DNA from 2 places in the Stenotrophomonas sp. YJH_SMC_101-4 genome. Region 2 is predicted to be linked to the other one. Evidence: predicted binding sites of a transcription regulator. Region 2 holds the regulator's gene; the other holds the start of a gene.
What was found. The regulator HrcA, encoded in region 2, represses chaperone genes, less so after heat shock. The targets are predictions, from matches to a motif close to TTNGCACTCNNNNNNNNNGAGTGCNAA.
Positions count from the first base shown of each region.

Region 1: a site for HrcA is predicted at 2,770-2,796, ahead of AC5P8D_RS12860 (co-chaperone GroES). Genes of this name have one in related genera too.

Region 1 is NZ_JCAFTP010000003.1:434,535-444,176, forward strand. Features, by position in the region: gene AC5P8D_RS12845 (protein-disulfide reductase DsbD family protein) at 1-297, opposite strand, end outside; gene cutA (divalent-cation tolerance protein CutA) at 294-632, opposite strand; gene AC5P8D_RS12855 (endonuclease) at 701-2,491, opposite strand; gene AC5P8D_RS12860 (co-chaperone GroES) at 2,843-3,130, shown strand; gene groL (chaperonin GroEL) at 3,212-4,861, shown strand; gene AC5P8D_RS12870 (hypothetical protein) at 4,977-5,243, opposite strand; gene AC5P8D_RS12875 (serine hydrolase domain-containing protein) at 5,317-6,480, opposite strand; gene AC5P8D_RS12880 (pepsin/retropepsin-like aspartic protease family protein) at 6,548-7,477, opposite strand; gene AC5P8D_RS12885 (response regulator transcription factor) at 7,584-8,291, shown strand; gene AC5P8D_RS12890 (sensor histidine kinase) at 8,324-9,622, shown strand.
Region 2 is NZ_JCAFTP010000002.1:942,252-951,893, reverse strand. Features, by position in the region: gene AC5P8D_RS10740 (MFS transporter) at 1-357, opposite strand, end outside; gene AC5P8D_RS10735 (AraC family transcriptional regulator) at 430-1,227, shown strand; gene dnaJ (molecular chaperone DnaJ) at 1,287-2,408, opposite strand; gene dnaK (molecular chaperone DnaK) at 2,563-4,488, opposite strand; gene grpE (nucleotide exchange factor GrpE) at 4,671-5,186, opposite strand; gene hrcA (heat-inducible transcriptional repressor HrcA) at 5,250-6,314, opposite strand; gene recN (DNA repair protein RecN) at 6,430-8,091, shown strand; gene AC5P8D_RS10705 (LysR family transcriptional regulator) at 8,192-9,109, opposite strand; gene AC5P8D_RS10700 (SGNH/GDSL hydrolase family protein) at 9,207-9,642, shown strand, end outside.

The sequences.
Region 1 (9,642 bases), on a different contig from region 2:
TTCGCGATAGGTTTCGACTTCGCCGAAGAAATCGTCGTGGTGCTTGTCGCCCTTGGGCATCTGCAGCGCGCCGGCGTTGAACGCCGGATCAGCCTTGACGCTGGTGCGGTGGCGATACAGGTAGTAGCCGGGTGCGATCTTGAACTGCAGTTGCACCTGGCCGCGCTCGGGGGCGGTGGCGGTCAGCGCGAACGCCTGGTCCACCGGCAGCAGGTCCTTCTCATCCAGGGCGAAGGCGGGCAGCGAGAGCCACATCAGGGCGCACAAGGCGGCGCCACGCGCAAACAGAGTCTTCAATCAGTGTCCTCCCGGGTCTGTGCCCGGATCCAGTCCAGATACGCCGGCAGGCCGGCCCGGGTTTCGACCGCGATGCACTCCGGGAGTTCATACGGATGCAGTTCGACGATCCGGGCAATCGCGTCATCGACGCGGCTTGCGGTGGTCTTCACCAGCAGTTGCAGCTCGGCGTCGGTGGTCACCTCGCCCTGCCAGCGGTAGGTCGACTGCGCGCCATCGAGGCGGGTCACGCACGCGGCCAGGCGCTCGCCGACCAGCGCGTGCGCGATGCGCTCGGCACTGGCCCGGTCCGGGCAGGTGGTCAACAGCAGCAGGACGGGATCGACGGTCGACATGACCGTCGAGTATAGGGCCGCCGCCGGGTCTGGGCCCGGCGGCGGCGATGGACCGCTGCGTTGCGCGGTCAGTTGGCCAGCTGGCAGGTAGCCGGCTTGGCCGAGGTGAACAGGCCCGGGGTCGCCCACTCGGGGTGGTCGATGAACGGATTGCGGTTGCCCTGGAAGCTGTAGATCACGTCATTGCGCGCACGTTCGGCATCATCCGGCGGATCGGACAAGTGCCAGTCGATCAGCGTGGACAGCAGGCCCATGTAGGCCGGCGAACTGCTGGTCTTGACGATCTTGCTGCGGTCGTCGGTCAGCTCCAGGTCCGGCTCGGACTGGCCGGTCGCCGCATCCTTGCCGCCCTCGTAGCGGATGGCCATGTACAGCACCGCACGCGCCATGTCGCCCTTGCGCTTGCCCCACACCTCGAAGGTGCCGGTGTTGCCGTCCGGCGTGCGTACCCAGTTGGAGTTGCCCGGGTAACCGCCGCTGCCGCCGCCCTGGCCGTTGTTGGCCTCGGTGGCGCGCTCGCCGCAGTTGGCGTCGCACTTGCCGAACGGCTTGTTGCCACGGTCGGCGTTCCACTGCGCGTCGGTCAGGTACAGCATGTGGGTGTCGGTATACGGCGCGTACGGCAGGCCCTTGTCACCGGTGGTGGTGGCAAAGCCCAGCGAGTTCGGCCAGGTGTGCTCGCGGTTGTACTTCAGGCCACTGCCGCTGCCGGCGCGGTCGGTCACCTTGGCGTAGCTGCGGTTGCGATACGCATCCAGGATCCTGCCGGAATTGTTCGGATCCTCGTCGGCGATTTCCAGGATGGTCCAGGTGCTGGTGCCCGAGCCGCTGTACGGATAGGCGGTATGGCCCTTGATGGTGGCGTGCAGCGAGCAGCGCAGCTGGCTGGGGCTGCTGGTGTTGACCTTGGAGTAATAGCCGGCCGGTACACCCGGATTGCCCGGGTCGGGGTTGCCGCCGGTGCTGGCCACGGTGAACGCGATGCGGCTGTCGGCCGCCGGATGCGCGCCCTGCAGGTCGGTGATGCGCGCGGCGCGGATATCGAAGCGGCAGGCTTCACCGGCCACCAGCGCGGTGTTGGTGGACAGTTTCACGCTGCGGCCGCTGGCCGGGAAGGTCAGCGGCACGCTGCCGGAGGTGCCGCAGCTCAGCGCGAATGCGCCACTGGCCAGGTTCACGGTTTCGCTGAACACCACTTCCAGATCGGCCGCGGCCGGGAAGGTGCTGCTGCCCTGTGCCGGGGTGGTGGTGGACACCGACGGCGGCGTGTTCGGGCCCGGGGTGCCGCCGCCGCTGAAGGTCTGGCCGTTGTTGCAGCTGCCAAACGTCTGCCCGGCCGATTCGGCCCAGGTGAAGTGGGCGTACTGGCTGCCGCTGCCGGTCAGCTGCAGCGAGGTGCCCGGCGCGGTGCTGTTGGTCTCGGCCACCGGGATGTTCTGGCTGGTCATGCCGGCGGCAGGGCCACCGGAGGCGGTGATGGCGCCCTCGTAGCTGAGGAACTGGACCACCTTGCCGCTGGCATCGACCAGGGCGATGCCGTCGTTCGGGCCGTTCTGGAGGCCGTTGGTCGGGTAGCTGACCACGGCCAGGGTGGCGCTGCCGCAACCGGCGGCGGTGCCGGCCGGAACCGGGTTGTTGGCGTAGACCGTGGCGGCCGACGGAGTGCTGCCGTTGTAGAGGTAGAGGCGGTAGCCGGACAGATCCTCACCGGCGGTGGCTACGACCTCGATCGCTTCGCCGACGTCACCGGCGGCGGTGCTGTCGTCATAGTGCAGTTCATTGATGAAGACCTCGGCCTGGGCCGGCGCGGCGGCCAGCGCCAGCAGGCAGGCGGCGGCAAGCGGGGACAGCAATCGCATCGACAACTCCTTGTGATTGGGAATGCGCGGCCGAGCCTAAGGCCGATCCAGTGACACTTTGTCGTAAATGAACGTCAGATATCTGACAGTGGGACATTGGTCACCAAATGTCACCCGTTCCCCCCTTGGCTTGCCGCGTTGCATCCCTATACAGGCGTCCACGCAGGGAAGGAGGTTTGCGGGTCCGGAGAAAAATTTCGGGATCGGCCCTTGAAAGGCCTGTGGAGGTCTCCATCTCTGTCGTGCTCCCGACTTGTCGGGCTTTTTCACGCGCGTTGCTGGCACTCGCCTGGTGTGACTGCTAACATCGCCGGACTTTTTCAGACCAATCAATAACTTAAGAGGTCTCTCATGAGCATCAAGCCGCTGCACGACCGCGTTGTGGTCAAGCCGATCGAAGCCGACGAAATCTCCGCCGGTGGCATCGTCATCCCCGACTCGGCCAAGGAAAAGTCCACCAAGGGTGAAGTTGTGGCCGTCGGCCCGGGCAAGCCGCTGGACAACGGCAACGTGCGCGCGCCGTCGCTGAAGGTTGGCGACAAGGTCATCTACGGCCAGTACGCCGGCAGCTCGTACAAGAGCGAAGGCGTCGAGTACAAGGTCCTGCGCGAAGACGACGTGCTCGCCATCATCGGCTGAGCCTCGGCGCGACCTGCTTTTCTGTAAGACATCCCTTTTCGTCGCCGGGCCCGGCCCGGCGCAAACATCGAGGTAATCGCAATGGCTGCCAAGGATATTCGTTTCGGTGAAGACGCCCGTTCGCGCATGGTGCGCGGCGTCAACGTTCTCGCCAATGCCGTCAAGGCCACCCTGGGCCCGAAGGGCCGCAACGTCGTGCTGGAAAAGAGCTTCGGCGCGCCGACCATCACCAAGGACGGCGTCTCCGTCGCCAAGGAAATCGAACTGGCTGACAAGTTCGAGAACATGGGCGCGCAGATGGTGAAGGAAGTTGCTTCGCGCACCAACGACGACGCCGGCGACGGCACCACCACCGCCACCGTGCTGGCCCAGGCCCTGATCCGCGAAGGTGCCAAGGCTGTTGCCGCCGGCATGAACCCGATGGACCTCAAGCGCGGTATCGACAAGGCCGTCGTGGCCGCCGTTGCCGAGCTGAAGACCATCTCCAAGCCGACCGCCGACGACAAGGCGATTGCCCAGGTCGGCACCATCTCGGCCAACTCGGACGAGTCGATCGGCCAGATCATCGCTGACGCGATGAAGGAAGTCGGCAAGGAAGGCGTGATCACCGTTGAAGAAGGGTCGGGCCTGGACAACGAGCTGGACGTGGTCAAGGGCATGCAGTTCGACCGCGGCTACCTGTCCCCGTACTTCATCAACAACCAGCAGTCGCAGACTGCTGACCTGGATGACCCGTTCATCCTGCTGCACGACAAGAAGATCTCCAACGTCCGTGACCTGCTGCCGGTGCTGGAAGGCGTCGCCAAGGCCGGCAAGCCGCTGCTGATCGTTGCCGAAGAAGTCGAAGGCGAAGCGCTGGCGACCCTGGTGGTCAACACCATCCGTGGCATCGTCAAGGTCGTGGCCGTCAAGGCTCCGGGCTTCGGCGACCGTCGCAAGGCGATGCTGGAAGACATGGCCGTGCTTACCGGCGGCACCGTGATCTCCGAAGAAGTTGGCCTGTCGCTGGAAAAGGCCACCATCAAGGACCTGGGCCGCGCCAAGAAGGTGCAGGTCTCCAAGGAAAACACCACCATCATCGATGGCGTGGGTGACAAGGCTGCCGTCGACGCACGCGTCGGCCAGATCAAGACCCAGATCCAGGACACCTCCTCCGATTACGATCGCGAGAAGCTGCAGGAACGCGTGGCCAAGCTGGCCGGCGGCGTTGCCGTGATCAAGGTCGGTGCTTCGACCGAAATCGAAATGAAGGAAAAGAAGGATCGCGTCGACGACGCCCTGCACGCGACCCGTGCAGCCGTTGAAGAAGGCGTGGTCCCGGGCGGCGGTGTTGCCCTGGTCCGTGCGGTCACCGCACTGGCCGGCCTGAAGGGTGCCAACGAAGACCAGAACCACGGCATCCAGATCGCCCTGCGTGCGATGGAAGCCCCGCTGCGCGAAATCGTTGCCAACGCCGGTGAAGAACCGTCGGTCATCATCAACAAGGTCAAGGAAGGCACCGGCAGCTTCGGCTACAACGCCGCCACCGGCGAGTTCGGCGACATGCTGCAGTTCGGCATCCTGGACCCGACCAAGGTGACCCGTTCGGCCCTGCAGAACGCCGCGTCGATCGCTGGCCTGATGATCACCACCGAAGCCATGGTTGCCGAAGCTCCGAAGAAGGACGAGCCGGCCATGGGTGGCGCCGGTGGCATGGGCGGCATGGGTGGCATGGGCGGCATGGACTTCTAAGTCCCCGCTGTCACCCCGCAATGAAAAACCCCGCCGGAAGGCGGGGTTTTTTTTGTGGCCGGTCGGAATCAAAGTAGATCCACGCCATGCGTGGATGCCGCTCCCAGGTGTAAGTCTACCCGCGGCCCTCGCGCCGCTGCAGCCACAGGTGGGCCGCCAGCAGGGACAGCGCGCCGCCAGCAATCATCCCCTGTACCCACGGCAGCCCCGTGATCGGCGCAAGCAGCAGGCCCCCCGCCATCCCGATCAGACTGGCGCCGGCTGCCACCCGCTGACGTCGCTGCCGATGTTCAGCCTGGCGATGGCGTGCAGCGATGCGCAGACGCCGTGCATCCGGCTGCAACACCGCTTCGGCAATGGCATCGATCTCTGGGCGATTCATCCTGTCTCCTGCATTGCGTCCGTGTCTGCATGCTGCACGACTGCGGGACCTGTGTGCAACGGTAACGCTTCGATCATCTGACAAACGCTTTCGCCGCGCCGTACTCCCACTGCCACGGCACGCCGGTGTCGCCCAGCACGAACGCCACCAGGGCCGGGAAGGCCGCCTCTGCCCGCACATCGTTGCCCAGGATCACCACGCAGCGCTGGTGCTGCTCCATGCATACCAGCGTATTGCCCACCGCATCGTCGTGGCCGCCCTTGTAGAAGCCTGCGCCCTGCGGGCCGAGAAACGTCACCACGCCCAGGCCAGCCGCCAGGTCCCTGCGCTGCTGCGCCTTCGGCAGCTCCGGCTGCAGGGTGGGGAACTGGCTGGCGCTGGTGATCTGCAGCTGCGGCCGCACCAGCTCCCTGCGCATCGCCGCCGATAATCCATCGCCGCGCACGTAGCCAGCGGCGAAACGGGCCATGTCGGCGATGGTGGTATCCATTGAACCAGCCGCACGCACGCGGCTGCGTTCATCGTGCGGCTCTGTATTACCTTCGGCGGTCCAGCCATCGGCCAGGTTGCCGGCGAAATCCGCGCGCCACAGCATGCTGGTGCGCGCCATGCCGAAGCGATCGAACACGCGCTGCTGCATCAACGCACCCACATCCTCGCCCAGCCGCCCGCGTTCGATCACGAACTGCAACAGGATCAGTCCTTCACCGGAATACCCATATCGACTACCCGGATCGAAGTGGAACTTCAGGCGCCCATCGGGCTCCAGGAAGCCGAAGTTGGCAAAGCCACTGGAATGGTTGAGCAGCAGGCGTGGGGTGAGCTGGCGCCAGCGGGCATCGCCGGCCAGCACGCTGTAGTCGGCGTACTTCTTCGGTTCCGGTGGATAGTCCGGCAGCGGTTTGTCCAGGGCGGTAGCGATGCTCGCATCCAGATCGATCCGCGCGTCCTGCGCCAGCTGTGCGACCAGGTGGCCGAACGCCATCTTGGTCAGTGACGCAGCGTACATCACGGTGTCGGTGCGCAGCGGCTCGCCTGCGGCGTTGCGTTCACCGTAGGCGGCCACGTGCACCACCTTGCCGCCATCGATCACCGCCAGCGCCATGCCGCGCGCGTGGGCCGCCTGCATCAGCCGCTGTGCTTCGGCATCGATGCGAGTGGGCGAGGGCACGGGTGGCGGCGCGGCCAGTACCGCCAGCGGGAGCAGCGTCAGCAACATCAGGGTGGCACGGCACATGCGTGGAACTCCTGGTGGGGCGCACGGCGATGCTACGCCAGGCTGCCGCTGGCGTCATTGCCAGATGTCAACTGGCCTGCGGCCGGCGCAGGCAGATCCGGGCCGCGCCGGCACCGATGTCCACCTGGCCGCCGCGCATTGCATCCGCACCAAGGATCAGCGCCGGCCGACCCTCCAGGCCGATCGCCTTGAACACTGGCAGTTCGCTGATGCGGACCTCCATCGACGGGTGCTGCCAGCCGCCGCCGGTCATGCCGGGCAGGGTGTACAGCCAGGTTGCCTGCTTTCCGCCGCCCAGGCCTTCGGTGCCCTTTTCACGCACCCGCACCCGCGCGTCGCTGCCGTCGGTGCGCAGCCCCAGTGCGCGGGCTGCTTCGGCGTTGAGGACGGTCTGCGCGGCACCGGTGTCGACCACGGCGATGGCGTCCACCGCAGGCGCGCCCAGTGCAAGCGTGATGAAGCCGAACTGGCGCAGGCCGTCAGTGCGGCCGGGCAGCGCATTGGGCTGGCAACCCGGTCCTTCCAGGTTCAATCCACCGGGTGTCCACAGCGCCAGTTGATTGCGGCCGAAATCCCAACGGGTGTCCCAGCGTCCGGTCAGATCGTTGCCGATCAAGCCGTCAATGGCCGGATCATCCTCCTTCGGCAACGACGACAGATCGACCTTCATGGCTTGGGCCTGCAGCTGCCAACTGCCCAGCTGCCAGGACGTGCTGCGTATGCGCTGCAGCCGCGCGGACGCTGCACTGGCCCCTTGGGCCTGTGATACCTCTGCATCCGCATCCTCCAGACCATAGCGTCGCACGACGCGGTCATCGACCAGAGTGGCGCCTGCCGCGCTGTCGACCACGAAGCGCAGCGGTTCGGCACGCCCGTCCAGCGACACGGCCACGGCCGGATGACCGCCCTGCATCCACATCGGCAGGATGTGTTCGGGGGGATCGGACGCCAGCGCAGGCAGCGGGGCAGCAAGCAGGAAGAATGGGATGAGGCGCAAGGGAAGTCTCCGCAGTGATCATGGGTGACCATTGGCGCGTAGCGGCGTATCGCGGGAATATCGGCGTTGATACCGTCCTGATACAGACCTGCCTGATACTGCCCGCATGACGACTCCCGCCCGTGTCATCGTTGTCGATGACGACGCCAGCATCCGTGATGCCATCGCCGATTGCCTGCTGCTGCACGGCTACCAGGTGCGAGTGGCTGCCGACGCAGCGGCGCTGGATGTGCTGCTGCAGGTCGAACGTCCGGACCTGATCGTGCTTGACTGGATGATGCCCGGCGAGGATGGACTTTCGGTCTGCCGCCGATTGCAGGCGCGGGCGATCCCGATCCTGATGTTGTCGGCGATGGGCAGCGCACCGGACAGGGTGATCGGCCTGGAGATGGGCGCGGACGACTATCTGGCCAAACCGTTCGATCCGCGCGAGCTGCTGGCGCGGGTACGTGCGCTGCTGCGCCGGCAGGACAAGCTGCGCGCGCAGGTCGCCAGTGAACTGCGCTTTTCTGGTTGGCGGTTGCTGCCGGAACAACGTCGCCTGCTGGCCCCGGATGGCAACGAGCTGGTGCTCAGCCGTGGTGAATTCAGCTTGTTGCTGGCGCTGGCCGAACGCCCCGGGCGGGTGCTGGGGCGCGAGCAGCTGCTGCAGCTGAGCCGTGGCGAGCCCAGTGACAGCGTCGACCGCGCGGTCGACCTGGCGATCAGCCGCCTGCGCCGCAAGCTCGGGCAGGCTTCACCCGGTGCGGAATCGCTGGTGCAGACATCGCGTGGCGAAGGCTATCGCTTCGACGCCGAGGTACAGCTGCTGTGAGCAGCCGGTGGCCGACCGCGCGTTGGATCACGATGCTGGCCCTGGCCAGCCTGCTGCTGGCGACACTGGTCAGCGTGGCCGTGGTTGGCTGGATGCCTCGGCCCGCGCCGCCACCGATGCAGTTGGACCAGGCCGTGCAGGTGCTGCGAGGGGAACAGGCGCCGGCGTCGCTGGGCCTGCATCTGGCGACGCAGGCAGCGCCGCCGCAGGGCAACGCCAGCGACTGGCTTACGCAGCTGGCGGCGCTGCAGCTGGGCTTGCCGGTGGAGGATGTTCGGCTGGTATGGAGTGGACAAGGCAAGGCGCCCGATGTGCAGATCATTGAAGACGGCGCGGTGCTGGATGCCACGGCGCGGGCCGGCGTACTGAGGGCGCAGGCAGCAGTGCTGACCGCCATGCAATGGCCGCCGTTCGAACTGGGTGTGCGCCAGACTGATGGCCGCTGGCAGGTGGTGGGCAGCGACCACAGCGACCTGGCGGCCTGGCGCCGCCAGGTGGTGCTTGCCCTGCTGGGCGGTGCCGTGCTGCTGGCGCCGTTGGCGGCGTGGGCATCTATCCGCTTGGGGCGCCCGTTGCGACGGTTGGCCGAAGCCAGCGCGCGTGTGGATCTGCAGGCTGAAACACCATTGCCGGACGACGGCCCACGCGAAGTACAGATATTGGCTGCAGCGATCAGCACCGGGCGCGTGCGCCTGCGCGAACAGGCCCAGGACATGACGCGCATGCTGGCCGCAGTAGCGCACGACCTGCGCACGCCGTTGACCGGCCTGCGTCTGCGTGCGGAGTTCGCACCGCCACCGCAGGCGGCGCGGATGGTGGCCGACATCGAACGCATGGATACGATGATCGAGCAGGTGCTCGACTACGCACGCGGCGAACTGCAACCACTGCAGTTACGGCCGCTGGACCTTGCCGCGTTGCTGGAGGAATGCGTGCAGGGTGCCCTGCTGCGCGGCGTCGAGATCTCCATCGAGGGACCGGACACCTTGCCGTGGCAGGGCGACGCGCTCCTGCTGCGGCGGGCGATCGACAACCTCATCGACAACGCAGACCGCTACGCCGGTGCCGTAGACCTGCACATCGCCATGGAAGGCAGTCGCATGCAGCTGGATGTGATGGACCGCGGTCCGGGCATCGCCGAGGACGACCGCGCACGCCTGCTGCAACCCTTCCAACGCAGCGAGAGCTCGCGCAGCCGCGCCACGGGAGGGACCGGCCTGGGCCTGGCGGTGGCGGCCAACGTCGCACGACGGCATGGGGGCGAGCTTCTGCTGCTGCAGCGTGACGGCGGCGGACTGATCGCACGCCTGCTGCTGGGGCCGGTTTCCTGATATCGCCTTGATACTGGCGT
Region 2 (9,642 bases):
CGAACCAATGCCGACCATCGCCGCCGCCATCAGCACCACCGCATAGTTCGGTGCGAAACCGAGCAGCAGCATGCCGCACAGGGTCGAGGCCATGCCGATCGGCAGCGAGTACGGCGCCGGGCGGCGGTCGGTGGCCATGCCGATCAAGGGCTGGAAGATCGAGGCGGTGAGCTGGTAGGTCAGCGTGATCAGGCCGATCTGGGTGAAGCTCAGGTTGAAGCCGCCCTTGATCACCGGATAGATGGCCAGGATCAGCGACTGCATCATGTCGTTGACGACATGCGAGGTGGAAATGGCGGCCAGCACGCCGGGGGCCACCGGGCGTGAGGTCGTTGCGGGAGAAGCCAGGGTCGACATGGACACAGTCAGTTTGGGGGCGAGCCACGCATGCTACGGTGACCTCCCCCTCCCTTCTGCCGCGTTCGGGTCATGGCATATCGCAAAAAGGACACCCCCTGCCCGGTCCGCGAGACTGCGCCGTGGAACGAGGTTCCGGTGCACCGCCCAGTGACCTGCCGCGCCCGCCACTACAAGCCCGGCACCCACATCGCGCCCCACCGGCACCGCCGTCACCAGCTGGTGTTCGCCATGTCCGGACTGATGGTGGTGCGTGCGGACGGCGGCCGCTGGGTGGTGCCCTCGACCCGCGCGATCTGGGTCCCGGCCGGCATGGCCCATGCGGTGGACTGCGTCGCCGAAGTACACATGCGCAGCCTGTACGTGGAGCCGGACTTCGCGCCGCAGCTGCCGGACGAGGCGTTCGCAGTACAGGTAGCACCGCTGCTGCGCGAGCTGCTGCTGGCCGCCAGCCTGATCGAGACCGCGCATGTGGACGACAGCCGCGACGGCCGCCTGGTGCGCCTGCTGCTGGACGAGCTGCACCGCATGGACGTGCTGCCGCTGCACCTGCCCTCCCCCACCGACCCGCGCCTGCAGCGGATCTGCCAGCACATCCAGAAGCATCCCGGCGACGACGCCACGCTGCAGGATTGGGCGCAGGCGCTGCAGGTGGACGTGAAAACCATCCAGCGCCATTTCGCCAGCGAACTGGGCATGACGTTCGGCCAGTGGCGACAACAGGCGCGGCTGCTGGCCGCGATGGAACGGCTGGCGGTCGGCGACAAGGTCATCGATGTCGCGCTGGCGATGGGTTACGACAGCCCAAGCGCGTTCACCAGCATGTTCAAGCGGCAGCTGGGGCAGACACCCGCGGCGTTTTTCCGCTGACCGCAAACGAAAACGCCGGGCATGGCCCGGCGCTAGCGTTCAACGCTTGTGTTGAAAACTCAGGACGTCATCCGGTCCCAGAAGCCCTTCACGCCATCGATGAAGGTGGCCGACTTCGGCGAATGCTTGCGCGCTTCCTCGCCGACGAAGGTGGCTTCGAACTGCTCCAGCAGCTTGCGCTGCTCGTTGGTGAGGTTGACCGGGGTCTCCACCACCACACGGCAGTACAGGTCGCCCTCGCTGCGGCTGCGCACCGAACGTACGCCCTTGCCACGCAGGCGGAACAGCTTGCCGGTCTGGGTCTCGGCCGGGATGCGGATCTCCGCCTCGCCGCCCAGCGTGGCCACGCGCACGGTGTCGCCCAGTGCGGCCTGCGAGATGCGGATCGGCACTTCGCAGTGCAGGTCGTCGCCATCGCGCTGGAAGATCGCATGCTCGCGCACGCGCACTTCCACGTACAGATCACCCGGCGGCGTACCGGCCGGACCGGCTTCGCCCTCGCCCTGCAGGCGGATGCGGTCGCCGGTGTCGGCGCCGGCCGGCACCTTCACCGACAGCACCTTGTCTTCCTCGACACGGCCGTTGCCATGGCAGGTCTTGCAGGGCTTGGCGATGATCTGGCCACGGCCGCCGCAGTTGTGGCAGGCCTGCTGCATGGCGAAGATGCCGCGCTGGATGCGCACCTGGCCACGGCCATGGCAGACGTTGCAGGTCTCGACCTTGCCGTCTTCGGAGCCACTGCCATCGCAGTCGCCGCACTCGGCCAGGGTCGGAATCTCGATGCGGCGCTCGACGCCGCGCACGGCTTCTTCCAGGTCCAGCTCCATCACGTAGCCGATGTCGGCGCCGCGACGGGCCTGGCGCGGACCACCGCCGCCACCAAAGATGTTGCCGAAGATATCACCGAAGATATCGTTCATGTCCGGGCCGCCCGGACCACCGCCGCCCATGCCGTGCTCGAACGCCGCGTGGCCGTGGCTGTCATACATGCGGCGCTTGTTGCCGTCGGACAGTACTTCGTAGGCTTCCTTGCACTCCTTGAAGGAGGCTTCGGCCGCCGTATCGCCCGGGTTGCGGTCCGGGTGGAACTTCATCGCGCAGCGGCGGTAAGCCTTCTTCAGCTCGTCGTCGGTGGCGGTGCGGGCAACGCCCAGCACTTCGTAGTAATCGCGCTTGCTCATATCGTGAATCGGGTTCCGGAAAGTCGGGATTCGTCAAAGCGGAAGAGCGGAACCAGGTCCGCTCTTGCGTCGGGCGCCCCGACACGCCGGTGGGCGGTCAGGACCCTGATGCGACAACGGGACGCTGATGGCCAGCGTCCCGTGTCGGTCCGGATCAGGACTTCTTGTCGTCCTTGACTTCGGTGAACTCGGCGTCGACCACGTCATCCTGCGCCTTGCCTGCGTTGCCGGCGTCGGCACCCGGCGCAGCACCGCCCTGGTCGGCCGAAGCGGCAGCGAACAGCGACTGGCCAGCTTCTTCCAGCGCCTTCGACTTGGCTTCGATCTGTGCCTTGTCGTCACCCTTCATCGCGGTTTCCAGATCGGCCAGGGCCGCCTCGACCTTGCCGATCACTTCGCCACCGACCTTGCTGCCGTGCTCGGTGATCGCGCTGCGGGTGCCGTGGATCAGGGCGTCGGCCTGGTTGCGGGCCTGCACCAGTTCCTGGAACTTCTTGTCTTCTTCGCGGTTGGCTTCCGCGTCGGCGACCATGCGTGCGATCTCTTCCTCGGACAGGCCCGAACCGGCCTTGATCTCGACCTTCTGTTCCTTGTTGGTCTTCTTGTCCTTGGCCGACACGTGCAGGATGCCGTTGGCGTCGATGTCGAAGGACACTTCCACCTGCGGCAGGCCGCGCGGGGCCGGCTCGATGCCGGACAGGTCGAACTTGGCCAGCGACTTGTTGAAGCGGGCCTGTTCGCGCTCACCCTGCAGCACGTGCACGGTCACGGCCGACTGGTTGTCCTCGGCGGTGGAGAACACCTGCGAGGCCTTGGTCGGGATGGTGGTGTTCTTCTCGATGATCTTGGTGAACACGCCACCCATGGTTTCGATGCCCAGCGACAGCGGGGTCACGTCCAGCAGCAGCACGTCCTTGACGTCGCCACCCAGCACGCCGCCCTGGATCGCCGCACCCAGTGCCACGGCCTCGTCGGGGTTGACGTCCTTGCGCGGTTCCTTGCCGAAGAACTCGGTCACCGCCTGCTGCACCTTCGGCATGCGGGTCTGGCCGCCGACCAGGATCACTTCGCTGATGTCGCTCGAACGCAGGCCGGCATCGTTCAGGGCGACGCGGCACGGCTCGATCGACTTCTTGATCAGGTCGTCCACCAGCGCTTCCAGCTTGGCGCGGGTCAGCTTGATGTTCAGGTGCTTCGGACCCGACGCGTCAGCGGTGACGTACGGCAGGTTCACTTCGGTCTGCTGGGCGCTGGACAGCTCGATCTTGGCGCGCTCGGCAGCGTCCTTCAGGCGCTGCAGGGCCAGCGGATCCTTGCGCAGGTCGATGCCCTGGTCCTTGTTGAACTCTTCAACCAGGTACTCGATGACGCGGTTGTCGAAGTCTTCGCCGCCCAGGAAGGTGTCGCCGTTGGTGGCCAGCACTTCGAACTGCTTTTCGCCGTCGACGTTGGCGATCTCGATCACCGAGACGTCGAAGGTGCCGCCGCCCAGGTCGTACACCACGATCTTGCGATCCTTGTTGTCGCCCTTGTCCAGGCCATAGGCCAGCGCGGCCGCGGTCGGCTCGTTGATGATGCGCTTGACGTCCAGACCGGCGATGCGGCCGGCGTCCTTGGTCGCCTGGCGCTGGCTGTCGTTGAAGTAGGCCGGCACGGTGATGACCGCTTCGGTGACCTTCTCACCGAGGAAGTCCTCGGCGGTCTTCTTCATCTTTTCCAGCACCTTGGCCGAGATTTCCTGCGGCGCCATCTTCTTGCCGTCGCTGGTGGCCACCCAGGCATCGCCATTGTCATGGGCGAGGATGCTGTAGGGGACGTGCGCGATGTCCTTCTGCACTTCGGCGTCGGTGAACTTGCGGCCGATCAGGCGCTTCACCGCGTAGAAGGTGTTCTTCGGGTTGGTCACGGCCTGGCGCTTGGCCGAGGCGCCGACCAGGACTTCGCCGTCCTTGGTGTAGGCGACGATCGACGGGGTGGTGCGATCGCCTTCCGAATTCTCGATGACGCGGGCCTTGCCGCCGTCCATGATCGCCACGCACGAGTTGGTGGTGCCGAGGTCGATACCAATGATCTTGCCCATGGGGGAGACTCCTGAGGATGCTTGTTGGGGTCAGTCCGGCCGTTCGGCCGGTGGATGAATACGATGTGGGGGAGGCTCGTGGAACATTCAAGCCATCTCCCGAACGCTGTGTTCAGCGCCTGGAAAACCTTGCCAGGCATGGCCTGGCTCGACCGGGGCCGGGCATCACCCGGCCCAGTCAATCAATCGGCGGCCACCACCACCAGCGCCGGCCGCAGCAGGCGCTCGTTCAGCAGGTAGCCCTTCTGGAACACGGTCACCACGCTGCCCGGGGCGGCGCCCGGGGCCGGCACCTGGCTGATGGCCTGGTGGTGTTCCGGGTTGAACGGCTGGCCAGTCGGGTCCAGCAGGACCAGACCGTTGTCGGCGGCAACCTTCAGCAGCTGCTTGTAGGTCAGCTCCAGGCCTTCGCGCAGCGGGTGCGGGTCGTCGCCGGCGGCCTTCAGGCCGGCATCCAGGCTGTCGAACACCGGCAGCAGCTCGCCGAGCAGCTTCTCGTTGGCGAACTTGCGGGCCTGCTCGATGTCACGGGCCACGCGCTTGCGCTGGTTCTCCAGGTCGGCGCGCTCACGCAGCGCATCGGCCTTGATCTGCTCGACTTCGGCGCGCAGGCGCTCCACTTCGTCGTTGACGCCGGCGGCGGCAGCCGCATCAGCGGCACTCTGCTGGGATTCGATATCTGGCTGTTCGTGGTTCATGTCTGGGTCCCTGGCGGTCACTCTCCGCCTCCACCCACCCTAGTGTGGGCGGGATGCTGCGTTTCAAGCGTCGGATGTTCCGGGAGTGCGCCCGGCGGGTGAAAAGGCCGCGCCGAGCACATCGGCGGTGGCCTGCACCAGCGGGATCATGCGGTCGTAGGCCATCCGCTTGGGGCCGATCACCCCCAGCACGCCCAGCACCTGGCCGTTGGCGGTGTACGGGGCGGTGACCAGCGAGACGCCCTGCAGCGGCATCATCCCCGTCTCCTCGCCGATGAAGATGCGCACGCCCGGCGCCTGGATGGTCCGCTCCAGCAGCTGCAGGATCTCGCGCTTGCTGGAGAACAGCTCGAACAGTTCACGCAGGCGCTCCAGGTCGGACAGGTCCTGCACCCCCATCAGGCGGGTCTGGCCGGCCACCAGCATGTCGTCGGCCGCTGGCTGCAGGGCCTGCTCGGCCAGCTCGATGCTGTGCGCCAGCAGCTGTTCCAGCTCGGAGCGGGCGTCGCGCAACTCCAGCAGCAGGCGGGTGCGGATCTCGGCCATCGGCAGGCCGGCGAAATGGGCGTTGAGGTAGTTGGCGACCTGCTCCAGCTGGCCTGGCGCGAACTCCTGCCGGGTCTCGATGACCCGGTTCTGCACCTCGTTGTCGGCGAACACCAGGATCGCCAGTACGCGGCGCCCGTCCAGCGCCACGAAATCGATCTGGCGGAAGGCGAACTGCTCGCGCCGCGGCGCGCTGACCACGCCGACGAAGTGGCTCATGGCCGACAGCAGCTCCGAGGCGCTGCCGAGCAGGGCCTGGGTGCTGCCGCCGCCAGCCAGTTCCTGACGCAACCGGGCCAGCTCGCCCTCGCCCGGCGGCTGCATCTGCAGCAGGCTGTCGACGAACACCCGGTAGCCGTGTGCGGTCGGGACGCGCCCGGCCGAGGTGTGCGGCGAGGCCAGCAGCCCCAGGTCCTCCAGGTCGCCGAGGATGTTGCGGATGGTGGCCGGGCTGACCTCCAGGCCGGCCACGCGCGCCAACGTCTGCGAGCCGACCGGCTCACCGTCCTGGATGTAACGCGCGATCAGCGTGCGCAGCAGATGGCGCGCACGCGGGGCAAGCTGGTCGGGAGAACCGTGCATGGAATCAACCTGTGAGACACGGACACTAGATAATGGCGGCGCATCACCTTGGCAAGTCATTGGACCTCCCTCGCCCACGTGCTAGCGTTGCGCGGCTGCTGATACCCCCTTACCCATGCTCAGACATCTTTCGATCAAGGATTTTGCCGTCGTCCGCGCCACCGAACTGGAGTTCGGGCCAGGCATGACCGTCGTTTCAGGCGAGACCGGCGCCGGCAAGTCGCTGATGGTCGACGCGCTGGGCTTCCTGTCCGGCCTGCGCGCCGACAGCGGCGTGGTCCGCCACGGCGCCGCGCGCGCCGAGCTTTCGGCCGAGTTCGCGCTGGACCAGCTGCAGGCCGCGCGCCAGTGGCTGGCCGACAACGAGCTGGACGACGAAGAACAATGCCAGCTGCGCCGCGTGATCCGTGCCGACGGCGGTTCGCGGGCGTGGATCAATGGCCGCCCGGTGACCCTGGCCCAGCTGGGCGACCTGGCCTCGTTGCTGGTGGAGATCCACGGCCAGCACGAACAGCAGGCCCTGCTGGCGCGCCCGTCGCAGCTGGCCCTGCTGGATGCCTATGCCGGCAACGAGAACGAGCGCCGCCAGGTGCGCCGCGCCGCGGCCGCATGGCAGGCACTGGTCGATGAATCGCTGGCGCTGTCGCAACAGGGCGACGTGAGTGACCGGATCGGCTTCCTGGAGCACCAGCTGCGCGAACTGGACCGCGAAGACCTGGAGCCGGAGTCGATCGTGGCGCTCGGTGCCAGCCATCGCCGCCAGGCCCACGCCAGCGCCCTGCTGAGCGCCTGCCAGGCCGCCAGCAACCAGCTCAACGGCGATGACGGCAGCTCCGCGCTGGACCTGCTGCAGCAGGTGCGCCACGAGCTGTCGCGCCTGATCGAACACGACCCGCGCCTGGGCGAGGTGGACGGCCTGATCGAGAACGCCTCGATCCAGCTGCACGAAGCCCTGTCGCTGCTGGACCGGGTGCACGATGACCTCGATGCCGACCCGGAGCAGTTCGAAGAGAACGAGCGCCGTCTCGGCCGCCTGCACGACCTGGCCCGCAAGCACCGCGTGCCGATGGACGAGCTGGGCGCGCAGCGCGAGCGCATGCACGCCGAAGTGGAGCAGCTGCGCGGCGCCGACGAACGCCTGCAGCGCCTGGCCGGCGAGATCGACAAGGCCGCCGCCGACTGGCGTGTGCAGGCTGAAGTGCTGACCGCCAGCCGTCGCAGCGCTGCTGCCGAACTGTCGGCCACCACCACCGGCATCATCGCCGAGCTCGGCATGGGCGGTGGCCAGTTCCTGATCGAGCTGGAGCCGCAGGATGCCGGCAAGCCCGATCCGCAGGGTGCCGAGCGCGTGGAGTTCCTGGTCGCGGCCAATGCCGGCCAACCGCCGCGCGCCCTGCGCAAGGTCGCCTCGGGCGGTGAACTGTCGCGTATCTCGCTGGCCATCGAAGTCGCCGCGCTGGACCTGGATGCGGTGCCGACCATGGTGTTCGACGAGGTCGACTCCGGCATCGGCGGCGCCGTGGCCGACATTGTCGGCCAGAAGCTGCGTGCCCTCGGCGAGAAGCGCCAGGTGCTGTGCGTGACCCACCTGCCACAGGTCGCCTCCAAGGGCCACGCGCATTACCGGGTCAGCAAGGCGCCAGTGGAAGGCATGACCCAGAGCGCAGTGGAAAAGCTGGACAGCAAGGCGCGCGAGGAAGAGCTGGCACGCATGCTCGGCGGCGTGGAAGTGAGCAAGGAAGCGCGCGCCGCCGCACGCAAGCTGCTGCAGGTGTAACGCCGACCGGGCCGAGCATGGGCTCGGCTCTACAGGAACGTCCCGAACGAAACCGACATGTAGAGCCGAGCCCATGCTCGGCTTCTGTCCGCCGGCGCTCTCACCCCAAGGGCCGTGCCAGGTCCACCGTTTCCACCAGGTAATCCAGGAACGCGCGCACCCGCAGCGGCAGGTAGCCGCCCTGCCCCAGGAACACCGCGTGCACCTCTTCCAGGTCACCGGGATTGGCTTCCTCCAGCACCGGCAGCAGGCGTCCGGCAGCGATGTCGGCCTGCACCTGGAACGCTGCCAGCCGTGCCATGCCCAGACCACCCAGCACCAGCTGCCGCAGTGCATCACCGTTGCTGGCGCGGGCATTGCCACTGGGCAGCACCATCCGCTCGCGTCCGTCCTGCAGCAATGGCCAGCCCTGCATCGCCCGAGCATGGCCGATGTCCAGCCGATTGTGCGACTGCAGCTCCTCAGCGTCGCGCGGCAGCCCATGCCGCTGCGCGTAGGCCGGCGCGGCCACGATCATCATCCGCGTCGCGCCCAGCCGCCGCGCCACCAGGCTGGAGCTCTTCAGCGGCCCGGCCCGCACCGCCACATCGGTGCGCTGCTCCAGCAGGTCGATCACCTCGTCGTTGAGGGTCAGGTCCACGCCCACCTGCGGGTTGCGCTCCAGGAACGCCGGCAGCAGCGGCAACAGGAAGTGCTGGCCAAACGGCACGTTGGAATTGACCCGCAGCCGTCCGCGCGGCTCGGCATGTGCGCTGGCGCAGCGTTCGGCCTCCTCCAGGTCGGCCAGCACGCGCAGGCCACGTTCATAGAACGCGCAGCCTTCCGGGGTCAGCTGTAGCTGGCGGGTGGAGCGTTGCAGCAGGCGCGTGCCCAGCCGCTGTTCCAGCCGGGCCACCAGCTTGCTCACCGCCGAGGGCGTCATGTCCAGGGTGCGGGCGGCGGCGGAGAAGCCACCGGTCTCGATCACCCGCACGAACACTTCCAGCTCGCCGGATCGGTTGATGTCTGGTCGCGCCATGGCAATGAATCCAGTTCACAGATGATTATCCATGCGCAGTCTAGTTCACAGATAACCACGGAATCACCATGGTGTTCCCTCCACCCGGGACCGCCCGATGAACCGCCTGAGCCACCTTACCGCCACCACCCTGCTCGCCCTGTCCGGCGTCGCCAGTGCCGCATCCGCCCCGCACTGGGTTGCCAGCTGGCAGGCCAGCCCGCAACCGGTCTGGGGCGCGGATTTTCTGTTCCCGACCCTGGTCCCGGCCACGTTGCATGACCAGACCTTCCGCCAGACCGCGCGCATCAGCCTGGGCGGGCCCCGGCTGCGGGTGCGGCTGAGCAATGCCTACGGCACCCAGCCGCTGCGGATCGGGGCGGCCAGCGTGGCCGCACGTGCGGGAGCCACCCCGCAGCCGCTCAGTTTCGACGGCCAGCCCGGGGTGCTGATCGGCCCCGGACAGGAACGGCTGAGCGATCCGCTGTCACTGGCCACGGATGACCGGCAGGCGCTGCAGGTCAGTATCTTCGTGCCCGGGCCGACGCCGGTGC